Regions from separate parts of the Pseudarthrobacter quantipunctorum genome, predicted to be linked through region 2. Evidence: riboswitches for the same ligand, from Rfam matches in the RefSeq annotation. Region 2 holds a riboswitch; the other holds the start of a gene.
The links. A riboswitch is a leader RNA that binds a small molecule or an ion and turns the genes downstream of it on or off. The one in region 2 is predicted to bind glycine.
Positions count from the first base shown of each region.

Region 1: linked by a shared signal. The riboswitch ahead of gcvP (aminomethyl-transferring glycine dehydrogenase) and the one ahead of gcvP (aminomethyl-transferring glycine dehydrogenase) in region 2 are both predicted to bind glycine.

Region 1 covers NZ_CP148033.1:429,582-433,483, forward strand. Annotated here, with positions in the region: gene WHH00_RS01905 (VOC family protein) at 19-378, opposite strand; gene WHH00_RS01910 (hypothetical protein) at 426-749, shown strand; glycine riboswitch at 872-969, shown strand; gene gcvP (aminomethyl-transferring glycine dehydrogenase) at 1,130-3,902, shown strand, end outside.
Region 2 covers NZ_CP148033.1:3,296,556-3,300,457, reverse strand. Annotated here, with positions in the region: gene WHH00_RS14955 (MFS transporter) at 1-1,128, opposite strand, end outside; gene WHH00_RS14950 (TetR/AcrR family transcriptional regulator) at 1,196-1,735, shown strand; glycine riboswitch at 1,830-1,928, shown strand; gene gcvP (aminomethyl-transferring glycine dehydrogenase) at 2,107-3,902, shown strand, end outside.

The DNA of each region.
Region 1 (3,902 bases), 1.4 Mb from region 2:
CGCACCTGCTGGCCGGGGCTACTGCGGGTTATGGGCGACAACGCAGAAGCGGTTTCCGTCGGGGTCGGCAAGGACAACGAAATCCGGGTCTTCGGGATACAGGTCCCAGTCGACCCGGGCCGCCCCGAGCGAGATCAGCCGTTCCACCTCTGCCTCCTGGTTGTCCGCATACAAATCCAGGTGGATGCGCGGGTGGTCCTGGGCAGGCGTCTTGCTCAACATCAGTGCCAGCTGCGCGCCGTGGCCCGACGCCGGAACCAGGGTTATCCAGGTCTCGTCACCGGGTTCACGCGGTACGTAGCCGAGGGCTGCGTGCCAGAAGGCGGTGGCGCGGGCGACGTCATTGACGCCGAGGACGGTGCTGCCGAGGGTCAACATGGGCCCAGCCTAATCCCGTCCTTGGAAGCCCGGCTAGACTCGCCTGCATGGGGGACAACAGCACGCCTGAAGAAAACAGCACCGAAGAACACGAACCGCGGAAACCCGCCCGGATACCGGGTGCGGTCCTGCCCATAGCCGGGCTCGTCATCCTGCTTGTGGGGTGCACGGTGGCCTGGCTCAACCGGAACACCTACATCGGCTGGTTCGCCTACGCGCCGCTGAGCAACCAGCCCTTCTCCGGCACAGGGATGGCCTTCCTCAGCCCGGGGACGCAGGCGGGCCTGGCAATCGCCGTCGTGGGCCTGCTGCTGCTCGCCTTTTGGGCCGGGTACAACATCGGCCGGAAAGCCAGCGGCCGGGAACAGTGACAAAGGGATGGCGACGGCGGCGCGTCCCGGCGTCGTAAGTCGCCTTAGGGGCCAGAAGTTTGGATCCAGGCACGGATCTTGGTATGGTGTGAGTCGTGTCACCCACCAGTGGCACACGCTTATGATCTGCGGCGGGAGAGTCCTGCCGGTACGTTCTGCAGGCGCCGTAGGAGCAAATCCTCCCCAGGAATCTCTCAGGCCCACGTACCGCCGCGGCAAGGCAACTCTGGAAAGCAGTCCGGGCAACCGGGCTCACCGACGGTGCAAGTGGCGCCCCGCTGAACAGCAGGGCAACGCAAAACTCTCAGGTCCAATACAGAGCGGGGAGGAACCCGAATCAAAGTGGCACCTTATGCCACCTGAATTATGGAGTTCCTCTCATGACGGTTCAATCGTCCCCAACCACCTTCGCTGACCGCCATATCGGCGCGCGCCGCCAGTCCGATATCGACACCATGCTCAAGGCCGTCGGCTACGACACCCTAGATGGCCTCGTGGACAGCGCGGTTCCGGATTCCATCCGCCAGGACAAGCCGCTCACCCTTGAGAGCGCCCTCAGCGAAGTCCAGGTCCTCGCCGAGCTCCGCAAGCTGGCCGGCAAAAACAAGATGGCCGTGCAGATGATCGGCCAGGGCTACTACGACACCGTGACCCCGCCGGTAATCCGCCGCAACATCCTTGAAGCCCCCGCCTGGTACACCGCCTACACCCCGTACCAGCCCGAGATTTCCCAGGGCCGGCTCGAGGCGCTGCTCAACTTCCAGACGATGGTGCAGGACCTCACCGCACTTCCGGTGGCCAACGCCTCACTCCTCGACGAAGCCACTGCCGTGGCCGAAGCCGTGCTTTTGATGCGCCGCGCGAACAAGAACAAGGCTGCGAAAGACGGCAAAACCGTCCTGGATGCCGACCTCCTCCCGCAGACCATCGCCATCGTGCTGGGCCGCGCCGAAGCCCTGGGCTTTGAGGTGGAAATCGCCGATCTCACCACGGGCCTGCCCGAGGGCGACATCAACGGCGTAGTCCTGCAGCAGCCGGGCGTCTCCGGCCGGGTCTGGGACCAGTCAGCCGTCATCGCCGGGGCCAAGGAACGCGGCGCACTGGTCACCGTCGCCGCCGACCTCCTGGCCCTCACCCTGATCACCCCGCCGGGCGAGCAGGGCGCGGACATCGCCGTCGGCTCCACCCAGCGCTTTGGCGTGCCGCTGTTCTTTGGGGGGCCGCACGCCGCCTACATGGCCGTCCGCGACGGCATGGAGCGCACCTTGCCGGGCCGTATCGTGGGTGTGTCCAAGGACAACGCTGGCGTCCCCGCCTACCGCCTGGCCCTGCAGACCCGCGAGCAGCACATCCGCCGCGAAAAGGCCACGTCCAACATCTGCACCGCGCAGGCCCTGCTGGCCATCGTCTCGTCCTTCTACGCCGTCTACCACGGCCCCGACGGGCTGAAGGCGATCGCCGAAACCGTCCACAACAACGCCCGCTCCCTGGCTGCGACGCTGAAGCATGCCGGCCGCGAACTGGTGTCCGAGTCCTTCTTCGACACCCTCACCGTCCGCGTGCCCGGCAAGGCCGCCAAGGTGATCACCGCCGCAGAGGCCCGCGGCATCAACCTGCGCCTCGTCGACGCGGACACAGTTGGCGTGTCCGTTGACGAAACCACGACGCCGGAGGTCCTCTCCGCGGTGGCGGTCGCCTTTGGCGCCGGCCCGGTTGTGTCCGGTGAGGGCTTTGAGCTGCCGGAGCCGGTGCTGCGCACCTCCACCTACCTGCAGCACCCGGTGTTCAACACCCACCGCTCCGAAACCCAGCTCCTGCGCTACATCCGCCGCCTCTCAGACCGGGACCTGGCGCTGGACCGCACCATGATCCCGCTGGGTTCCTGCACCATGAAGCTGAACGCCACGGCCGAGATGGAAGCGATCTCCTGGCCGGAGTTCGCCTCCATCCACCCGTTCGCCCCGGACTCCCAGACCGCCGGCTGGCGCGAACTGATTTCCGGCCTGGAAGCCGACCTCGCCGAAATCACCGGGTACGACCAGGTGTCCATCCAGCCCAACGCCGGATCCCAGGGTGAACTGGCCGGCCTGCTGGCGATCCGCGGCTACCACCACTCCCGCGGCGACCAGCAGCGCAACGTCTGCCTGATCCCCGCCTCGGCCCACGGCACCAACGCCGCGTCCGCTGTCCTCGCGGGCATGAAGGTTGTTGTGGTGGCCACCGCCGCCGACGGCACCATCAACCACGCGGACCTTGCTGCGAAGATCGAGGCACACAAGGATGTCCTCTCGGCGATCATGATCACCTACCCGTCCACCCACGGTGTGTACGACGCCGACGTCCGTGAGGTCTGCGATGCGATCCACGCCGCCGGGGGACAGGTGTACGTTGACGGAGCCAACCTGAACGCGCTCGTTGGCCTGGCGCAGCCGGGCAAGTTCGGCGGGGACGTGTCCCACCTGAACCTGCACAAGACTTTCTGCATCCCGCACGGCGGCGGCGGACCCGGCGTCGGACCGGTTGCAGCCAAGGCGCACCTGGCACCGTTCATGCCGGGCGACGCCAACAAGGCGGCCCATGAAGCCGGGCACGGTGTCGCGATCTCCGCTTCCCGCTTTGGCTCCGCGGGCGTGCTGCCGATTTCCTGGGCCTACGTGAAGCTGATGGGCGGCCAGGGCCTGACCGAGGCGACCAAGTCCGCGCTGCTGGCGGCCAACTACGTTGCCGCCCGCCTGGACGAGCACTTCCCGGTCCTCTACACAGGCGAAACCGGGCTGGTGGCGCACGAGTGCATCCTGGACCTGCGCGACCTGACGGCGCAGACGGGCGTCACAGCCGAGGACGTCGCCAAGCGCCTGATCGACTTCGGCTTCCACGCCCCCACGCTGTCCTTCCCGGTAGCGGGCACCCTGATGGTGGAGCCCACCGAATCCGAGGACCTCGCGGAGATCGACCGCTTCATCGAAGCCATGATCACCATCCGCAAGGAAATCGACCAGGTGGCCAACGGCGATTTCACCGTGACCAGCAGCCCGCTGCGCAACGCACCCCACACGGCCGCCGCCGTCGTCTCCTCCGATTGGGACCGGACGTACCCGCGCGAGCAGGCCGCCTTCCCGGTGGCTTCGCTGCGGCAGGACAAGTACTTCCCGC
Region 2 (3,902 bases):
TCCGCCCGCATGGCTGCCAAAAGTCACCAGGCTGTAGCCGGCGGCACTCATCGCAAGCCCGGCCGCCACCACGAAGCCCGGGCGTATCTTCCTGACGGCCGGCACTGCCGCAAGGCCCGCGACGATGGTGGCCACCAGGGCCGGGATCATTGCCATCCCGGCGGCCGAAGGCGACATCCCTTCGATGAGCTGGAGGTGCTGGGCCAGGAAGAGGATGAACCCGTTGAAGGAGAACAGGGCCAGGACATTGGCAGTGATGGCCATGCTGAAAACCCTGTTGCGGAACAGGGAAAGATCCAGCAGCGGGCTGGGCAGGCGCTGCTGGCGGTGGACAAAAACAGTACCCATCAACACGCCGAACGCTATGGTGCCAAGGCCCGCTGCGCCTGGCCCTTCGGTGGCGAACTCCTTGATCCCATAGACCACCGGGGCCATGGTGAACAGCGAGAGCAGGATGCTGGGCGCGTCCACCTTTCCCGGTGATGGATCCCGGGATTCAGGGATGAAGGCGGGGCCGAGGATCAGGAGGGGGAGCATGATGGGTACCGCCACCAGAAGCACTGCGCCCCACCAGAACTGTTCCACCAGCCAGCCGCCAAAGACCGGCCCGAGCACGGCGCCGCCAGAGAACCCCGCAGCCCAGATGGCAATGGCCAGCCGCCGCCGGTTGGGGTCCGGGAAGATGTTCCGGATCAGTGACAGCGTGGAGGGCATCAGCATGGCGCCAAAGAATCCCAGCGCCGCCCTGCCGGCGATAAGCCAGCCGGCATTGGACGCAAAGGCGGTGGCTGCTGATACCGCCGCGAAGCCGATGCTGCCGATGATCAGCAGCCGACGGCGCCCGATCCTGTCACCCAGGCTGCCCATGGCAACCAGCAGGCCGGCCAGTACCAGCGGGTAGGCATCCACGACCCAAAGGAGCTCAACCCCCGAGGTGTTCAAGGCACCCGCGATGGCCGGCAGCGCAAAGGTCAGCGCCGTGTTGTCCACGGCCACCAGGAGGACGGGGAACATCAGCAATGCCAGGGCCAGCCAGTCCCTCCGGGTGCCACGGGATGGGTTGCCCGCGGGCAGGGCGGATGACGTGGGCTGGCAGGTCCTGGGCTGGGAAGTGGCGAACGGGGTCATGAGCTTAACTGTACCGTCTGGACGGTACAGTTCAGTAATCAAATCCCCACCGTGCATGATGGGAACCATGGCCAGAAAACCCGTAGCGCGAGATGCCGTCCTCGATGCCTTTGAAGAGCTCCTCATCGATGTGGGGGAGAGGGCCGCCACCTTGGATGCGGTGGCCAAGCGTGCCGGGGTCTCCAAAGGAGGCCTGCTGTACCACTTCCCCAACAAGGAAGCGCTGATCACGGCCACCCTGGAGCGGCTGGACCGGCTGGCGGGGGAGGACCTCGCGGCGATGGCCGCCGCGCAGGAAGGCGCGGCCGCGTACTTCATCCGGTCCTCGCTCTGGTCCGACACCCCGATGGACCGCTCCTTTGTTGCTGCCACCCGCCTGGCGGAGGTGGCGCACGAGGGCGCACGGCGCCGTTTTGCCGCGATCCAGCAGCAATGGCTGGACCTGATCGGGAAAGATGTGGGCGCGGGAATGGCCAAGGCGGTGCTGTACATGGGTGATGGGCTCTATTTCAATGCCATGTGGGAGAGCGGTCCGTCCGGTAGTCCCGGGAATCGGCAGGAGGAAGTGCAAGAACTCCTTGCGGCGGTGGAGCGCCTGAGGGGTTAGCCGGCATTTGCCCGGCGGCCCGCAGCGTAGGAGAATTGCAGCATGTGTGGGCCGTCACCGGCAAGCACAGACAACAACCCAAATTAATAGCCTTTGATCTGCGGCGGGAGAGTTCTGCCAGAAGGTACAAGCAGGCGCCGTAGGAGCAATACCTCCCCAGGAATCTCACAGGCCCATGTACCGCCGCGGCGAGGCAACTCTGGAAAGCAGCAGGCTGTTCGCGCGGAGATCCGGTTCCGGAACTCCAGGCAGCTGTGCTCACCGACGGTGCAAGCGGGGCCAGCCCAGGCAGGCCGCGCGGAAACTCTCAGGTCCAATACAGAGCGGGGAGGGACACGAATCGATGCGGCGTACCCTGCGCCGCCTTAGTTATGGAGTTCCTCGTGACTGTATCTCCGGCCTCCGCCACCCCGGCCTCCGCCGTCCATGCTCCTGCCGCCGCCTTCGTTGACCGGCACATCGGCGCACGGCGCCAGTCCGACGTCGACACCATGCTCAAAGCCGTGGGCTACGACACCGTGGACGCCCTGGTTGACACCGCCGTCCCCAAGGACATCAGGCAGGACTCGCCGCTGGAACTGGCAGGCGCGCTCAGCGAGGTGGAAACCCTCAGCGAACTCCGCAGGCTGGCCGGCAAGAACAAGACCGCCGTGCAGATGATCGGCCAGGGCTACTACGACACTGTCACCCCGCCGGTGATCCGCCGCAACATCCTCGAGGGCCCGGCCTGGTACACGGCCTATACGCCCTACCAGCCGGAAATCTCCCAGGGCCGGCTCGAGGCGCTGCTGAACTTCCAGACCATGGTGCAGGACCTGGTGGGCCTGCCCATCGCCAATGCTTCCCTCCTGGACGAAGCCACCGCCGTTGCAGAGGCCGTGCTGATGATGCGCCGGGCCAACAAAAATAAGGACGCCCGGGACGGCAAGACCGTGCTGGACGCCGACTGCCTGCCGCAGACCATTGCCATCGTCAAGGGCCGGGCCGAGGCACTCGGCTTTGAGGTCGAAGTAGCTGACCTTTCCCAGGGACTGCCGGGCGGCGCCATCAACGGGATCGTCCTGCAGCAGCCCGGCGCTTCAGGCCGGGTCTTCGACCACAGCCAGGTCATTGCCGAGGCTAAGGAGCGGGGCGCGCTGGTGACTGTCGCCGCCGACCTCCTGGCCCTGACGCTCATCACCCCGCCAGGCGAACAGGGCGCGGACATCGCTGTGGGCTCGGCGCAGCGCTTCGGCGTCCCGCTGTTCTACGGCGGTCCGCACGCCGCCTACATGGCCGTGCAGAAGGGCCTGGAGCGGTCGATGCCCGGCCGCCTGGTGGGTGTCTCGAAGGACAACGCCGGCGTCCCCGCCTACCGTCTGGCACTGCAGACGCGCGAGCAGCACATCCGCCGCGAGAAGGCCACGTCCAACATCTGCACCGCGCAGGCACTGCTGGCCATCGTGGCCTCCATGTATGCCGTCTACCACGGCCCGGAGGGCCTGAAGGCGATTGCCCAGTCGGCGCACGCCCACGCCAGGAGCCTGGCTGCGTCCCTCAAGGCAGCAGGCCTCGACGTGCTGCACACCAGCTTTTTCGACACCGTGACCGTTGCGGTGCCGGGCAAGGCTGCCGGAATCCTCGCCGCAGCCGAGGCCAAGGGGATCAACCTGCGCGGCATTGACGCTGACACCGTCGGCTTCTCCACTGACGAAACCACGACGACGGCAATCGTCGAGGGCGTCCTCGAAGCCTTCGGCGTTTCCGTTGTTGACGCCGAAGGTGACCCTGCCTTCGGCCTGGACGCCGCCGTCGAACGCTCCTCCGACTTCCTGCAGCACCCGGTGTTCAACACCTACCGCTCCGAGACCCAGCTCCTGCGCTACATCCGGAAGCTCAGCGACCGTGACCTGGCGCTGGACCGCACCATGATTCCGCTGGGTTCCTGCACCATGAAGCTGAACGCCACGGCCGAGATGGAAGCGATCTCGTGGCCGGAGTTCGCCTCCATCCACCCGTTCGCCCCGGACTCCCAGACCGAGGGCTGGCGTGAACTCATCGCAGACCTGGAAGCCCAGCTGACGGAGATCACCGGGTACGACCAGGTGTCCATCCAGCCCAACGCCGGATCCCAGGGCGAGCTCGCAGGCCTGCTGGCGATCCGCGGCTACCACCACTCCCGTGGCGA